4 regions of the Jeotgalibacillus haloalkalitolerans genome follow, and region 2 is predicted to be linked to each of the others. Evidence: riboswitches for the same ligand, from Rfam matches in the RefSeq annotation. Region 2 holds a riboswitch; each other region holds the start of a gene.
The links. Region 2 has a riboswitch for S-adenosylmethionine ahead of UFB30_RS13545 (methionine biosynthesis PLP-dependent protein). Riboswitches for the same ligand answer to the same signal wherever they lie in the genome.
Positions count from the first base shown of each region.

Region 1: it holds a riboswitch for S-adenosylmethionine, as region 2 does, so the genes downstream of both, UFB30_RS00415 (transporter substrate-binding domain-containing protein) here and UFB30_RS13545 (methionine biosynthesis PLP-dependent protein) in region 2, are expected to answer to the same signal.
Region 3: it holds a riboswitch for S-adenosylmethionine, as region 2 does, so the genes downstream of both, UFB30_RS15195 (methionine ABC transporter ATP-binding protein) here and UFB30_RS13545 (methionine biosynthesis PLP-dependent protein) in region 2, are expected to answer to the same signal.
Region 4: it holds a riboswitch for S-adenosylmethionine, as region 2 does, so the genes downstream of both, UFB30_RS14380 (bifunctional homocysteine S-methyltransferase/methylenetetrahydrofolate reductase) here and UFB30_RS13545 (methionine biosynthesis PLP-dependent protein) in region 2, are expected to answer to the same signal.

Region 1 is NZ_JAXQNN010000001.1:82,604-86,802, reverse strand. It holds gene mmuM (homocysteine S-methyltransferase) at 1-356, opposite strand, end outside; gene UFB30_RS00425 (amino acid ABC transporter ATP-binding protein) at 353-1,123, opposite strand; gene UFB30_RS00420 (amino acid ABC transporter permease) at 1,123-1,842, opposite strand; gene UFB30_RS00415 (transporter substrate-binding domain-containing protein) at 1,864-2,673, opposite strand; SAM riboswitch class I at 2,775-2,879, opposite strand; partial or broken gene UFB30_RS00410 (ferritin family protein) at 3,206-3,643, shown strand; gene UFB30_RS00405 (NAD(P)/FAD-dependent oxidoreductase) at 4,006-4,199, shown strand, end outside.
Region 2 is NZ_JAXQNN010000005.1:113,954-118,152, reverse strand. It holds gene UFB30_RS13555 (DUF4003 family protein) at 1-679, shown strand, start outside; gene UFB30_RS13550 (type 1 glutamine amidotransferase) at 711-1,415, shown strand; SAM riboswitch class I at 1,899-1,996, shown strand; gene UFB30_RS13545 (methionine biosynthesis PLP-dependent protein) at 2,073-3,188, shown strand; gene metC (cystathionine beta-lyase) at 3,185-4,199, shown strand, end outside.
Region 3 is NZ_JAXQNN010000007.1:79,191-83,389, reverse strand. It holds gene UFB30_RS15205 (MetQ/NlpA family ABC transporter substrate-binding protein) at 1-477, opposite strand, end outside; gene UFB30_RS15200 (methionine ABC transporter permease) at 687-1,355, opposite strand; gene UFB30_RS15195 (methionine ABC transporter ATP-binding protein) at 1,348-2,373, opposite strand; SAM riboswitch class I at 2,513-2,615, opposite strand; gene UFB30_RS15190 (thioredoxin family protein) at 2,717-3,040, opposite strand; gene UFB30_RS15185 (toprim domain-containing protein) at 3,040-3,396, opposite strand; gene gcvH (glycine cleavage system protein GcvH) at 3,824-4,199, opposite strand, start outside.
Region 4 is NZ_JAXQNN010000006.1:72,606-76,804, forward strand. It holds gene metH (methionine synthase) at 1-357, opposite strand, end outside; gene UFB30_RS14380 (bifunctional homocysteine S-methyltransferase/methylenetetrahydrofolate reductase) at 305-2,155, opposite strand; SAM riboswitch class I at 2,239-2,345, opposite strand; gene UFB30_RS14385 (DUF4352 domain-containing protein) at 2,665-3,195, opposite strand; gene UFB30_RS14390 (SOS response-associated peptidase) at 3,345-3,986, shown strand; gene UFB30_RS14395 (potassium channel family protein) at 4,010-4,199, opposite strand, start outside.

The sequences.
Region 1 (4,199 bases), on a different contig from region 2:
ACTGAGGCTGCGACTAAAGGCTTTGGACGACCCGGCTGCCCAGCCCAGAATTCATCGCGGGCTTCTGCTGCAAGCTGGACTGATTTCGTGATCAGGCTGACTGCTTCTTTCTCAGACAGTCCTCTTTGCTGATACCCTTCAATGGTTGCCTGATAGCTGGCAGTGATCGCACAGTCAGCGCCTGCCTCAAAATAATCAAGGTGAACCTTTTTAATCAGCTCCGGATTTTCCAGCAGAATTTTTGCTGACCATAGCTGGTCGTTCAGGTCGCATCCATAGCCCTCAAGCTCAGTTGCGAGTGCGCCATCAAGAATGATGATGGGATAGTCATTCAATATATTTTCAATCGGGTTCACGCCAAATCATCCTTTCTGTCTTCCTGCTGTTCAGAACGCTTTGACCGCTTTAAAAATTGCTTCGTTCTTTCCTTTTTCGCATGGTTAAACAGCTGATCAGGTGTTCCTTCTTCTACAATCAGCCCGTCCTCCATGAAGATCACCCTGTCTGAGATTTCACGCGCAAACTGAAGCTCGTGCGTCACAATGAGCATCGTTTTTCCTTCTTCAGCCACGCTCTTAATCGTTGCCAGCACACCGTCCACAAGCTCAGGGTCCAGAGAGGACGTTGGTTCATCAAACAACAGGACTTTCGGGTTAAGTGCCATCGCACGGGCAATGCCGACCCGCTGCTGCTGACCACCGGAGAGCTGCGCCGGATAATGATCGAGCCGGTTGGATAGACCGACCTTTTCAAGAATCTCAAGACTTGTCTCTTTCGCCTGCTCCTTCTTCAGCTGCTTCACGCTTGTTAAGCCGACCATTACGTTTTGCAGTACAGTCAGGTTTTTAAACAGGTTGTACTGCTGAAAAACCATGCCGGTTGCCGTTCTTAAAGCCAGGATATCTGACCTCCCTGCCGACTCAGCGTCTACTTTTTTACCAGCAAGCTCAACGGTTCCGGTAGTTGGCTGCTCAAGAAAGTTGATGCATCTTAACAGCGTTGATTTCCCAGACCCACTCGGTCCTAAAATCGATACGACTTCTCCTTCACGGATGTCCAGGTCAATCCCCTTCAGCACATGCTGGCTGTCATAATACTTATGAATATTTTCAAGTTTAATCATCACGCAATCCCTCTTTCATATCTGCGGGCCCGCTTTTCGAGTCTGACCAGCAGCCGCTCTACAACGATACAGAGAATCCAGTAGACAATTGACACAGCGATATACACCTCAAAAAACGCCAGCCCGCGTGAGCCGAGAATTTTTGCCTGCCCCATCACGTCCACGACACCAATAATGAATACAAGGGACGTATCCTTGATGGTGCTGATGAACATGTTTCCAAGGTTCGGGATCGCGACGGTTAAAGCCTGCGGGAAAATGATTTTCGTCATCATCTGCACCGGGCTCATCCCGATTGCTTTTGCCGCTTCAAACTGACCGCGGTCCACTGACTCAATCGCAGACCGGATCGTCTCAGACAGATAAGCCCCAAGGTTAATTGAAAACGCCAGCAACGCATAGACTTCAGGCGATATACTGTTCACATCTGCTGATAAAAGCACGCCGTATTCAATCTGCAGATAATAAATTACTTTCGGTATCCCGTAAAACACAAGATAGATCTGTACGAGTAGAGGCGTTCCCCTGATAAATGAGACGTAGATTGACGTAATCACGCTCAGTACAGGCACCTTATAGATTTTAATTAATGCCGTCACAAGCCCGATGATCAGGCTGATCACCATCGAGCCCACAGCGATGCCAATCGTAATCGGCAGACGCGACAGGATCGCGGGATAGCTCTCTATGATAAAGCTGATATCCAGTAAATTTTCCATTCTCTCTTACCCTCCGGACGCTTATTCAGGAATGTATTCTCCGCCTGTCCATTTCCGTGACAGTTCAGCTAATGTTCCGTCCTGCTTCAGCTGCTTGAGAATCGGGTCAATTAACGCCTTCAGCTCCTCGCCCTTTTCACCGTGCTTCAGCACAATGCCCATCTGATCATTCACAAGAGACTGCCCGACGATCTCAACGCCCAGCTCATTTTTCTCAAGCACTTTATTCATCATAATCGGGTCATTCACATAAGCATCCACGCGTTCATTCTGCACGTCCTGTAACACCTCAGCAGGCGTTCCGCTTTCACTGTACGTTAACTCTATCGGAGTATCCGCTGTCTCGTTATACTCTTCAAGCAGCAATGTATAGGAATCACCCGCAAGCGCACCCACCTTCTTCCCTTCAAGGTCCTCAATCGTCTGAATATCCTCTCTGCCTTCCTTTACAGCAATCACCGTTTCAGCTGCAAAGTAGGATTCATCTGTAAATAAATACTTCTCCTCACGCTCAGGTGTTTTGGCTATCTGATCGGCAACCGCCTGAATTTTATTCGATTCAAGCGAAAGAAACATACTGTCCCACGGAACCGCCGTGAACTCAAACGTATAGCCATCCAGCTTTTCATCGATGGCCTTCACCACATCAACGTCATAGCCTGTCAGCTCATTGTTGTCATTTGCAAATGCAAATGGCGGATAATCATTCTGCGTCCCGACGATAATGACCTCATCGCCGTTTGCCGCCGTTGTTTCATCTGAAGAACAGCCGCTTAAAGCAACGGCCCCAGTCAGTAAAAATAGTGATAAAAATAAAGGTTGTCTTTTCATGATGTACGCTCCTTTTATGTATGTAGTGTGAATTTAATTGATATGTCAGCCTGATAAACACAAAAAAAACCACTTCCAATAAGAAAGAGGTTTTAATCTGCTTCTTATCTCTCAGAATGACAACATTCTGCAGGAATTAGCACCTCTCATAACATGATGGTTGCTGGACGTCACAGGGCCTGTCCCTCAGTCTCTCTGGATAAGTTATTAAGTTTTTTGATATGTACGATCGTATTGGACAACCGGCCTGCTGTCAAACAATTTTTTCAACATTTTGCTATTTACTCTCACATTTACTGAATTAGGAATACGTTTTCATTTCTTTTATATCAGCACTGTTTAACTTTTGCTTTTTCACAAAAAAAAAAATTTAATTGCTTACTCTAAACATTCACTGAGTCCTCTATTTTTTATGTACATGTCCATCGCGTCGAACTGTCACTTTCTTCTTCAGAAACCCTGATTTTACACACCAGCTTCACGACTACGAATAGAATAACTTAACATTAAAAAGAAGGTGACACATATGTATAGACAATTTGAAAACTATGGCGCGATCGGGGCATTAAATGCAGCTTCATTATCCCTGCCTCAAATGCTCACTTATGCCCTTCAGGATGAGTATCTGGCGCAGGCAAGATACAATAACATCATTGGAACCTTTGGTGACATCAGAACGTTTGTACAGATCCGGGCGGCTGAAATGAGACATATCATAGCGTTACTGCCACTGTTCGAGCGATACCAGGTCCCATTACCAGTGGATGAATCCCAAAATTTTATCACAACGCCTGAAAGTGTGAAGGCTGCATTCGCATCAGGTGTTCAATGGGAAATCGATAATATTGCGATGTACGACAGGTTCTTATCATTTAACATCCCGAATGATGTAAGATTCGTTTTTACTCAGCTGCGTAATGCTTCTTTGAATCATTTAGCCGCATTTGAAAGAGGCTTGGCCAGAGGCTGATTTCACAAGGAAGCATCCTTAAAAATGAATATATATCCTAATTATAACATTTTATTAACATTTACACTTAGTTAAAGTTGGCTGTTGATTTCCGCTCCAGGGGGACGCTTTCCGTGGCCGGGCGCTGAGCCATCAGGCTTCGCCGTGATCGTCTCACCTGTCCCTTCCTGCCACAGGAGTCGCCCCCTTTCACTCCAATCAACAGCTGTGCAGAAACAACAATGAACTTTAACAAAGCGAATATTTAAATAAAACTCAGCCAAAAGCTCCTGAATTTTTCCCACGCTATTGCAGATGCTCAGCATATCCGGCAGAAATCCGGGCATGATAACCTTATCTATTCTATTTTTGGGAGGATTCACATGAAACGTCAAACCGGTACCTATTACTGGCCGACCACCTTTCCAGATGCTCCGGCTTATCCGCTATTGGAAACAGATCTGTCCTGTGATGTGCTGATTGTTGGTGGTGGCAGCTCGGGTGCACAGTGCGCATATTATCTGGCTGATCATGACCTGGATACTGTAGTCATCGAAAAGTCAAGGATCGCAAGCGG
Region 2 (4,199 bases):
TTTTTCAAGAAGTCCGCATGCCTACATTGCAGCGTATGCCCTCTACGTTTCACTCGACACAGGTTCAGAAGAGGAAATGGATGAGCACGTGAAGCGCGCTAAAAGTATGTACAGCGGTATGAAAAAGCAGCACTTCTTCTTAACGTCACATGAAGATTATCCGTTATCTGTGCTGCTTGCAGAAGAAGAAGGGGAAGAGGAGGAACTGCTCGACGATATGGCTTATTACTATGATCAGCTCCATATCGTTCTGGCTAAGGGGAATAACCGCCAGTTCTTATCACAGATTCTTACATACGGGCGACAGGATAACAGACAGCTGCTCGTACAAAATACAGTTACCTGGCTGGATGACCTGAAGACGAACAAAATTAAGCTGCGCGGTAATCATCTGCCGATTGTCGGCGTACTGGCACTTGCCGGGACGCCCTCAGCGCTGTTAAATGAAGTGAAAGAAACATATGAGCAGCTGGTTGCCATTAAAAGCTTTAAATGGCATAAAGATCTTTGCTTTATGACAGCTGTGAGATTTGTGCTTCAGAAAAAAGTCGAGGAAAATAACGTGCTTGATGTGGGACTTGCATCAACAATCGAGTCGATCCTGCAGGCACAGCAGGCGGCTGTCCTTGCTGCGATCTCAGCAGGTGCAGCAGCATCAGCAAGTTCATCGAATAATTAATGACTGAGGTCATGGGAAAGAGGAATGTGTCATGAGGTTTATTTGTCTGCAGCACGTCTGGTATGACAACGCGGGGTATCTGGAAGAATGGTCAAAAGCCTGGGGCTGCGAGCTCCATTATATAGACGCGAAAAAACCGGATGATTACCCTGTACTGAAGGATCAGGATGTGCTGGTCATTTTAGGTGGACCGAACAGTGTACAGGAGCTGCCTGAAACTGCCTGGATGCAAAAGGAAGTGGATTACATTGAAAAAGCAATCAATGAAAAGCGGAAAATCATAGGCATTTGCCTTGGCTCCCAATTGATTGCCCATATTCTTGGCACAGAAGTTTCGAGTCTTCCAAAATATGAAATGGGCTGGGCAGAATTGAATTGGCATACCTCTTTTCTTGAAGACTTTGATGTGGATCAGCTCACCATCCCGATGTTTCACTGGCACAGTGATATTTATGATTTGCCCAAAGGTACTAAGCCGGTAGGGAAATCCGAAATAACACCAGTCCAGGGCTTTTACACAGACCACATTCTGGCATTTCAATTCCATCCTGAAATGACGGTGGAAGGCATTCAGAATCTGATTGATCACGATGATCAGGAAATCGAAAAGCGTGATAAAACAGTTGATATGGAAGGACCAAGAGCGGATCCGGGCTACGTGGAGCAAAGTCATAACCGCTTTCAGCCGATCCTTGAAAAGTTTTTAAATGTCCATGGTGAAAAAAAGATTGATTAAAGACTGGACAAAGATTTGAATTGTGTATACAATAATAATGAGATTCATTCTCAATTAAAAATAAAACGTCGCACTTACTATATAAGCCTGTAAACAGTCGTTTCGCACCGGCTTTTTACAAAGAAGGCGCCGAAGAAAGCGACGCCCCCTCCCTTAACCGCACGCTGCCTGACACCAGCGTGCGGTTTTTATGATGTTTTTCCTTTTCAAAGGGGCTGCTCGGGTTTCGGGTCACATTTTAGAAATTTCAGGTCAGTTACTTAGAATCCAGGGTCAGATTCCGGGAAATTGGGGTCACATTTGGCCAGGGGTATGTAATTTCAGTTCACATACCTGAAATTTGCAGTCACATCGCTCTTCCCGCTCCACCTTTATTCCAGCCACATATTTCCTCTCATTTTCATTTTTTTCTGTGAAAAATCTTGCACATTCTCTCAATATGATGTAGGCTAGACAACAACTATTATTTTCAGACAATTTCATAACTTATCCAGAGAGGTGGAGGGACTGGCCCTTAGAAACCTCAGCAACCGGCAGTGCACGGTGCTAATTCCAGCAGGCGATCAGCCTGAAGATAAGAAGAATGCTTACTAAGACCTTCTCTTATCAGAAGGTCTTTTCCTGTATATACAGAACGATTTTGAAGGAGCTGCTTTTATGACATCAGTTGAAACCATCCTTGCCCAGCTTGGAAACAGAAGTGAAGAATTAACGGGAACGGTGAATCCGCCAATCTATCTGTCAACGGCCTACAGACACGAAGGACTTGGACAGTCCACCGGCTATGACTATACGAGAACGAAAAATCCGACGAGGGCGATCCTCGAAGAAGGGATTGCAGCACTTGAGGGCGCGGACCAGGGGTTTGCAACAAGCTCAGGAATGGCGGCTGTTCAATTGGTGTTGTCAATGTACAAACCGGGAGACACCATTTTAGCTTCTGATGATTTGTATGGTGGCACATACCGTTTATTTGATCATTACAGCGAGCATTATGGCATAGAGTTTGTGTATGTTGATACAAACAATCCTGATGAACTCCAGCAGGCCTGTACGGAGCGGGTGAAGGCAGTCTTTGTGGAGACGCCGACAAACCCGCTGATGAAAATAACGGACATTAGACAGGTAGCAGATTTTGCCCGCGATCAGCAGATTCATCTCATTGTTGATAATACATTTTTAACGCCTTACCTGCAGCGTCCAATTGAGCTTGGAGCAGATATCGTCATTCACAGTGCAACAAAATACCTCGGTGGTCACAATGATGTGCTTGCAGGTCTGGTTGCAGCGAAGGGTGAACAGATTTGTGAAAAGCTTTTTGCGATCCACAACGGAGCAGGCGCCGTCCTTTCGCCGATGGATTCATGGTTGTTAATACGCGGAATGAAGACACTGGCCCTTAGAATGGACCGCCATCAGCAGAACGCAGCGGCAGTAGCAGCCTTTCTTGAAACGCAGCCGCAGGTAAGAGACGTAATCTATCCGGGAATTGGCGGGATGGTGTCATTCAGGCTTGAGCATTCAGAATGGATCGATGCATTTTTAAGATCAATTAAGGTCATCTCATTTGCTGAAAGTCTCGGTGGAGTGGAAAGCTTTATTACGTATCCTGCTACCCAGACGCATGCTGATATTCCTGAGGCAGAACGTGAAGCAAAGGGCGTCTGTAGCAGACTTTTACGTTTTTCTGTTGGCATTGAACAGTCGGAGGATTTAATCACTGATTTGAAACAGGCGCTTGAAGCAGCCGGAAAAGGAGGAGATCATTTATGACACGTCATTTTGATACGAAATTACTGCACCAGCCATCATATATTGATAAACAGACAGGGGCTGTCAATGTGCCCTTGCATTACTCATCGACCTATCATCAGCAGTCGATTGATGAATTCGGTCCATATGATTACAGCCGCTCAGGGAACCCGACACGTGAAGCACTTGAAGAAACCATTGCTGATCTGGAAAACGGGCACGCAGGCTTTGCTTTTGCATCAGGAATGGCTGCGATCTCTTCTGCGTTCATGCTGCTCTCTGCAGGTGACCACGTCCTCGTCTCAAAGGATGTCTACGGCGGCACGTACCGCATGATCACAGAAGTATTAACACGCTTTAATATTGATCATTCATTTATCGATATGACAGATCTTGATGAAACGGCACGTAACGTTCAGCCGAATACCAAAGTGATCTACGTGGAGACGCCATCCAATCCGACGCTCAATATTACTGATATTGAAGGCGTGGCAAAAGTGGCAAAAGCACACGGCTGTCTGACGTTTGTGGATAATACGTTCATGACGCCGCTTTATCAGAAGCCGCTTGATCTTGGAGCGGATGTCGTGTTACACAGTGCGACAAAATTCCTTTCCGGTCACAGTGATGTGGTCGCAGGACTTGCTGCGGTAAAAGACGAGGAAATTGCCGCACAGCTGAAATTCATTCAGAATTCATTTGGCTCGATTCTTGGTGTTCAGGACAGCTGGTTACTGCTGCGCGGGTTAAAAACACTCAGCGTCAGATTAAAGCAGTCATCTGATTCAGCAAGAGAAATTGCACAGTTTCTTCATCACCACCCGCTTGTTGATGAAGTCTATTATCCGGGCTTTTCATTTCACGCAGGATATCATATTCATCAGAGGCAATCGACTGGAGCGGGCGCCGTACTATCTTTCAGACTGCCTGACAAAAAAAGTGCCGGCGTACTCGTTGAAGCAATGAAGATTCCTGTATTTGCAGTCAGCCTGGGTGCTGTCGAGTCAATTCTGTCATACCCTGCAACCATGA
Region 3 (4,199 bases), on a different contig from region 2:
ACCCTGTGCTTCAAGCATTGTAAGAATACGCCCGTGGTCAGCCACTGAATTACTCATTAGAATCTCAGCACCTTCCGGCAGATCTTCAAGTGATTCGTGCTCCTGAGAATATACACCGATCGGCTCGATGTGAATTCCGCCAGCGTTTGCAAAGTCATAGCCGTGCTCTGCAATTTGTGACTCAAGATATGGTACGTGCTGGAAGTAGTTTGCGTCAATTTCTCCTGATTCAAGGTCCTGGTTTGGCAGGATATAGTCCTGATATGGCTCGATCTGAAGGTCTACACCTTCTTCTTCAAGAAGCGGCTGTGCCTGCTCAAGGATCTCTGCGTGAGGTACGTTAGATGCGCCGACTCTCAGTTCAACCGGTTCGCCGTCTTCACTTGTACCAATGCCTTCTTCTGAGTTATCTGAACCGCAAGCGGCTAGTGCGAAAATGCTTGTTACTGCGAATGTTCCTGCTACGAATTTTTTCATGTGTGATTCTCTCCCTTAAATGTGTTTTTTGTCTTTGTAAAAGTGGCTGCTGATTTCCGCTTCAGGGGGACTTCGCGGTCGGGCGCTGAGCCCGCAGGCTTCGCCTGACCCTTCCTGCCGCAGGAATCGCCCCCTTACGCTTCAATCATCAGCTGTGCAAAATCATTGATGGATTTAATAGCACAAATTATAAAAAGCTAATCACGAAATTAGCGTTTATCAAGTTTGTTGGTGAAGAAGTCTCCAAAAAATTGAATAATGAAGACGATGGCTAAGATGATGATCGTCGCTGCAAGTGTGACGTCATCTCTGCTTCGCTGGAACCCGTCAAGGAATGCCAGGTTACCAAGTCCGCCTGCTCCAATTACACCGGCCATCGCCGTATAACCGACAAGCGCGATCGCGGTAACAGTAATTCCTGAAATAAGAGCCGGCATTGATTCAGGCAATAATACTTTAAAAATAATTGTACTTACTTTTGCACCCATTGATCTTGCTGCCTCTATGACACCTTTATCGATTTCACGGAGTGCGATTTCAACCATCCTTGCATAAAACGGTGCCGCTCCGATAATCAGCGCAGGCAATGCCGCATCTGCTCCCCGGATCGTCCCAAGAAGAAATCTTGTAAACGGAATCAGCAGAACGATCAGGATAATGAATGGTATGGACCTGAAAATATTTACAAGTGCAGTTGTAATCGCGTAGGCAATTTTATTCTCCCAAAGGTTTCCCTTTGAAGTAAGAAACAGAAGCAATCCAAGCGCTAAACCTAAGACAAACGTGATCACAACTGACAGGACCGTCATATAGATCGTTTCATAGGTTGCTTCCCACATGACCGGCCAGTCAACGTTCGGAAAAATCTGCTCAATCATGTGTGATCACCTCCACTCCAACACTTGCCGCTTCCAGAAACTCAATGGCGCGGGCCAGCTCGTCCGGCTTTCCGTGTAAATGAATAAATAGTGAGCCGTATGCACCATTTTGCGTCTGAGAAATTTTCCCCTGCAGAATATTTACCTGCAGTTCAAACGAACGGATCAGATTTGTCACAACCGGCTGCTCAGCTGATTCACCTACAAATGTCAGCTTCACAACTTTACCGTCCTGATATTCTTTAAGCAGATGTTCAATCGTATCTTTTGTTTCCTCAGGCTCTGTTACCTGTTGTACGAAACGTTTTGTAATGTTTTCCTTCGGCTGTTTGAATACCTCAAGGACATCGCCAAGTTCCACAACCTTACCGCCTTCCATAACAGCAACGCGGTGACAGATCTTTCTGATTACATGCATTTCATGTGTAATCAGAACAATAGTCAGTCCAAGGCGTTTATTGATATCAACCAGCAGTTCAAGAATTGAATCAGTTGTCTGAGGATCAAGTGCGGATGTTGCTTCATCACAAAGCAGTACCTCAGGATCATTTGCAAGTGCTCTTGCGATGCCGACTCTCTGCTTTTGTCCGCCGCTTAATTGTGATGGGTAAGCATCCCCCCGTCCTTCAAGCCCAACCAGTTCAATTAATTCATCGACTCTTTTTAATCTCTGCTGCTTCGGTACACCAGCGATTTCAAGCGGAAATGAAATATTTTCTCTTACAGTTCTTGACCAGAGAAGATTGAAATGCTGGAAGATCATACTGATTTTCTGCCGTGCTTTCCTGAGGTCTCCTCCTTTAATTGAGGAGATCAGCTTGCCATTTATGTCAACTTTACCTTCTGAAGGCTGTTCAAGACCGTTCAGCATACGGATTAATGTACTTTTACCGGCACCACTGTAGCCAATAACACCGAAGATCTCGCCTTCCTGAATATTCAGGTTCACTTTGTCCACTGCAGTCAGTGAACCGCTTTTTGTTTTAAAAACTTTTTTCACATCTGAGATGGTTATCATACCATCACCTACTTTCGTAAATTAACTTATTATCCCGTTAAAGCGGAACATTAAAGTGACCCCATAAATTGACCACTTTTATATAAAAAACGCCTCTCTGCGTGATGAGCAGAAAGGCGTCCAAAATTAAAACGGCTTTCTCTCATCTGCCAGGTTTTAACCTGTGTGACTTGGCACCTTTCCAGTAAACTGTCGGTTGCCGGGCTTCATAGGGCACTTCCCTCCGCCGCTCTTGATAAGAGTTTTGCGTATTTAGTTAAGATTCATTAAGAGTACGAGACAAATCGTATCATGATCCTAAAAATAATGTCAACGAATTTTTTTCAAAATTGCACATTCATTTTTAAACAGGCTGTCGCGATAACTCTCCAAATGCTTCAAAGATCGTTGGAACCGACTCAAACTTATACATTTTACGTACCAGTTGACCGTCTTTAAATAACAGCAGGCATGGAACACTTTCAATCTGATAGCGTTCAGCCAGCGGTTCAACGTAATTCAGATCAGCTTTACCAATTTCAGTGTCTTTAATCGCAGCGGCTGTAACCTCAAGCATTTTTCCTGCAAGCTTACAGGTGCCGCACATTGGCGTATACAGATACATCGCCGACTGCTTTTTCTCCTGCAGACGGCTGTCCAGATCTTCTATTGTCCATTCTTTTATCATTAAAGATTCATCCTTTTTTCTAAAAACTCAGTGTAAATATCAATGTTTGCACCGGCTAAAATGACTGCCAGGTGCTGATCAGGGGCAGTTGCAACCTCCCGATACGCTCTGTCGATATACAGATGATCCGCTTCTGGCATTTCTCTTTTAAACTGTTTACGCAGCTTTTCACCTGCATCGTCTGCATCGACTAGCACATAGACATCCTTTTCATACAATTCATCAATCAGTTCATCCATCTTTGTCAGACTGATTGTGCCGTTTGTACAGATAATGTCAACAGGTTCTCTGATAATCGGCTGTACCTTGCGCTTATCTGACTTCCCCTCAACAATAATAACCTTTTTGCACTCCATTTCCCATCACACCCTCACCTAAGGATCGCACGGCTTTCTTACATGGTATGCTGCTGATTTAATTGTCGCCTGTACTGTGGATAATTGCAAGTAAATGAGATGAGGAAAATCTCTTTGGGTTACGTTGAAACAATGGCTGATGATTTCCGCTTCAGGGGGACGCTTTCCGCGGCCGGGCGGTGAGCCCCTTCATGCTTCGCATTACAGGGTCTCACCTGTCCCTTTCCGCCGCAGGAGTCGCCCCCTTCCGCTCCAATCATCAGCTGTGCAAGTATGAATATTTACTTTTACAAACTACTGAGCACAGCAGGGACGGCGTTGACTAAAACTTTTAGAGTGATTACAAGAATGAATCACTTAACTCCGTCCCCAGTGAGCCGGTTCAAATTAAAAAACCGTCCACCCAACCAGGTGAACGGCACATCAATTAATCTTCGTCTGTCATTTTGTCATATGCTTCAGCGTCCATCAGTTCGTCAACCTCTGACTCATCAGAAAGTTCAATAACCACCATCCACGCTTTTTCGTATGGTGATTCGTTAACGTACTCAGGGCTGTCTTCAAGGTCTTCATTGACCTCAACAACTTTACCGCTGACTGGTGCGTATAGCTCTGAAACTGTTTTAACAGATTCAACACTGCCAAAAGGCTCGTCCGCCTGCAGTTCATCGCCTACTTCCGGAAGTTCAACGAATACGATATCGCCAAGTTCTGACTGTGCGAATTCAGTGATACCGATACGTGCTTTACCGTCTTCAACTTTTACCCATTCGTGTTCTTCTGAATAACGTAATTCTTTTGGT
Region 4 (4,199 bases), on a different contig from region 2:
CCATTTCGCAGCGGATTTTTTCGCAATTTCAGCGCCAAGACGAGACAGTTTATACGCATCAGAAGCGATATCATACTCTTCCAGCACCACGCTCATACTGCCAAATGTATTAGTTTCCACGATATCTGCACCTGCTTCAAAGTAGGCGTCATGGATTTTTTCTAATAAATCCGGACGTGTACGGTTCAGGTTTTCGTTACACCCTTCAAGGTCTTCCCCACCGAAATCTTCTGCTGTCAGGTTCGCATCCTGTAGCATCGTGCCCATCGCACCGTCCATAATCAGGATTCTTTTCTCAAGCTGTTCATTGAATAATGTGCGCACGTTGGTTTCCTCCTCGCTTTGCCGCCTGCTCATTGGCATAGCGTGTTAGTTCTGCTGTCATTTCATAGCGCATAAATGGTGTAATCAGGTAGATGCCATTAAACAGATCAAGCGCTGTATCAATTAGAGACTTTGTAATCGCAAGCCCTTCCTGATATGACTTTTCACGATCTCCTGACACTGCAGCCATGCGGTCTCTTACCTGCTCAGTCAATTTGATACCCGGTACTTCATTATGCAGAAAATCTGCATTTTTACTGCTTGTCAGCGGCATCAGACCAATATATACAGGTTTGCCAAGATCTTTTACTGCTTCAGCTGTCTGAATCAGCTTTTCCTCTGAAAATACAGGCTGACTCATAAAGTAATCAGCGCCGGCTGAGATTTTTTTCTCAAGACGCTGTACCGCTCTTTCCACACTTCTGACATTCGGGTTAAAAGCGGCGCCAATGGTAAAGGATGCTTTTTCTCCGAGGTCTTTCCCTGACATGGACATCCCGTTATTCAGCTGTTGAATCATTTCGATCAGTTCAAACGATGATACGTCGTAAACTGAAGCCGCACCAGGGAAATCCCCAACCTTTGTCGGATCACCTGTGACAGCAAGTATATCGTGAAGTCCAAGTGTATGAAGTCCCATCAGGTGACTTTGGAGGCCGATCAGGTTACGGTCTCTGCACGTTAAATGAACGAGCGGACGCACACCCTGCTGCTTAATCAAATAACCGAGTGATTCATTGGAAACGCGCGGGCTTGCCAGGGAATTATCAGCAAGTGTAACGGCATCCGCTCCTGCTGCGCCTAGTGCTTTCGCGCCTTCAATAAAGGTATCTGTATACAGCTTTTTAGGAGGGTCCAGTTCAACAATGACTGACTTGCGGTCTCTGACAATGTCTGTGAGCGGCTCAGGCAGATCCTTCTGTCTTGAGCGCACCACGATTTTTTCAGCTTTCTCTACTCTTTTTTCAGTAATTGGTTCAAGACCTTTCAAAGCCCGACTGAATGCTCTGATATGATCAGGTGTCGTTCCGCAGCACCCACCAAGCAGTCTCACGCCCTGTTCTCTGAATGCAGGCGCCACCTCTCCAAAATAATCGGCATTGTTGCTGTACTGAAGAGAACCTTCTGAGTAAGATGGAAGACTGGCATTTGGATAACAGGACAGATACGCCTTTTCCGGCAGCGGCACCTGCTCAAGTGACTTAATCATATGGAATGGTCCCTGCCTGCAATTCAGCCCGACTACATCCGCTCCAAGCTGTTCAAGCTCAAGCAGTGCTTCAGCGACCGGCTTACCATTTTGCATGACATCCGGCTCCTGAACCGAAATATGCGCGATAATTGGCAGATCCGTTTCTTTTCTGGCAATTTCAATGACTGCTGCCAGTTCCTCAAAATCGTAATACGTTTCAAACAGTAAACCGTCTACTCCCTCTAACAGTAAACAGTAAAGCTGTTCCCGGAATGTCCGCTTAATTTCATTCAGATCAATGGACTGTGGACGGAAGCTTCTGATCCCGCCGATTGTACCGAGAATAAACGTATCTTCTTTTGCCGCAGCCTTCGCGTTTTTAACAGCTGCAGTATTAATTTCTTTTACTTTTTCCTCGAGACCGTATCGCTCAAGCTTATGATAATTTGCTCCATAAGTATTTGTCTGAATGACATCTGCTCCTGCATCTATATAAGCCTGATGAATCTGCTGTATATGTGTTGCATGTGAAAGATTTAATTCTTCAAAGCACTGGTCAGAACCATATGAATACAGGAGGGTTCCCATTGCGCCATCACCAATCAGTATCCGTTTTTTCATTTCTTCAAGTAAATTCATTTCGTCACCCTTCCTGCTTAATAACGTGTATATACAAAAAAGCCCTCTTTCATCATAGATAAGAAGGCTTTAGACAACTAAGCTTCTTATCTTCCCTGCCTATTTGCAGGATGGATTTAGCACCTTTTCACTGATGTGAAGGTTGCTGAGGTTTCAACGGGCCTTGTCCCTACGCCTCTCTTGATAAGAATCCACGCTATTCAATTAATTATGACAACTTTACAAGAAAGAGGGCTGTTGTGTCAATAGGAGCGGTGATTAAAGTGTATTTAAATGTGATCTGGTTCATTCTCTTAAAAAAAGAGCCCGGGACCAGGCCTCAGACTCTTGAATCGTTTCGCTGCGCTTCAGGCGGACGCTTTCCGGACGGAGGTTGCTGAGCCTCCTCAGCCTGCGGCTTCCGGGGTCTCAGCTTCCCTCTATTCGTCCCGGAGTCGCCGCCTTCCGCTCCGCTACACTAATATTTCATTAAAAATTCTATATTTTTACTCTACATATTTAAAAACAACTTAATCTAAAGATGTAATTCCCGGCAGTCTCCATTCAACTTCTTCTTCACCGATTGTGCCTAAGAGTTTGAATGCAGTTGTTGATGCTGATTCGTATTGCAGTGAGCCTTCAGCTGTTTCTCCTGCTGCGATTGTCCATTCTGATGGATCGCCGTATGCCGTTTTCTCTTCGTCTGAAAGATCTGTCAGTGTAAAGTCTTCTGATGATAATGATACTTCTTCTTCACCGTTATTGGTCACTGTCATGTTAATTTCAAACATACGGTTTGTGTCATCGATCTGTTCTGCTACGCCTGTGTCAGTAACTGTTAGCGTGATGTCACCCGCTGTCACTTCGTCCCCAACGAGATACAGTTCAGGTTCAGCGCTTTCTTCGCTTTCAGACTCCTCTGCTGAAGTATCCTCTGTCTCTTCTGCCGCTTCTTCTGTTGCTGTTTCTTCTTCTGTTTCTGCTGACTCTGATGATTCGTCTGAGCAGGCTGCCAGCATAAGTGCAGCTGCCATTGCAGATACTAACCAAAATTTCTTCATATGGAAAACCCTCCTGAATATGTATGTCTGGGTTCAGTATGATTCGTAAATCGAAACAAATCAACTAATTACCTTTAAAAGGAAATAAGTTTAAATCTTCTCTATCTTCGCAATATTTTGTTAGAATTCATTTAAAGGAGAGATGTATAATGTGCGGAAGATTTTCGCTGGTAGAAGCGATGTATAATCTGCAGCAATATTATCAATTCGAAATGCGAGATGATTTTCTTTATACACCTAACGAAAACCTTGCACCGAGTCAGCAGGCTGCAGCTGTCGTTCAGTTAAATGGCACCCGTTATCCAGCTTCATTCAGGTGGGGGCTGATTCCGCCATTTGCAAAAGATGAAAAGATTGGTTACAAAACGTTTAATGCGCGGTCTGAAACAGTAGCAGAAAAGCCAAGCTTCAGGAAAGCCTTTGGGTCAAAGCGCTGTCTTATACCGGCAAGCTCGTTTTATGAATGGAAAAAGTCAGGGAAAGAAAAACAGCCTTTTGAGATTAAGAGGCTTGACGGAGAACCGATCACATTTGCAGGCTTATGGGAGTCATGGCGGAATGGGGACGAGATCATCAGAAGCTGTACAATCTTAACAACTGAACCAAATGATCTGATGGCTGATATTCATAACAGAATGCCCGTTATACTTGAGAAAGACAGGTTCAATCAGTGGCTGAATCCGGAAGAAAATAAAGACTCTCTTAAACAGCTCCTGAAGCCATGTGCAAACGGGCTGCTGAAGGCTGAAGCAATTTCAGACGACAGATTTAAAAGGTCCGGCACCTCTTAGTTAAGAGATGACGGACCTTTTTGTTATACACCCTGTTTTTCAAAACGGTGAAGCTTTCTATTCTCACCAATGACAATCAGAACATCGTCTTTTTCAATCCGGTCATCCCCGCTAGGTGATACAAGCATATCGTGCCTTCTGTAAATTCCGACAATGTTACAGCCAAATCGGTTTCTGACATTCAGTGCAGCGATTGTTTTGCCGATAATTTTT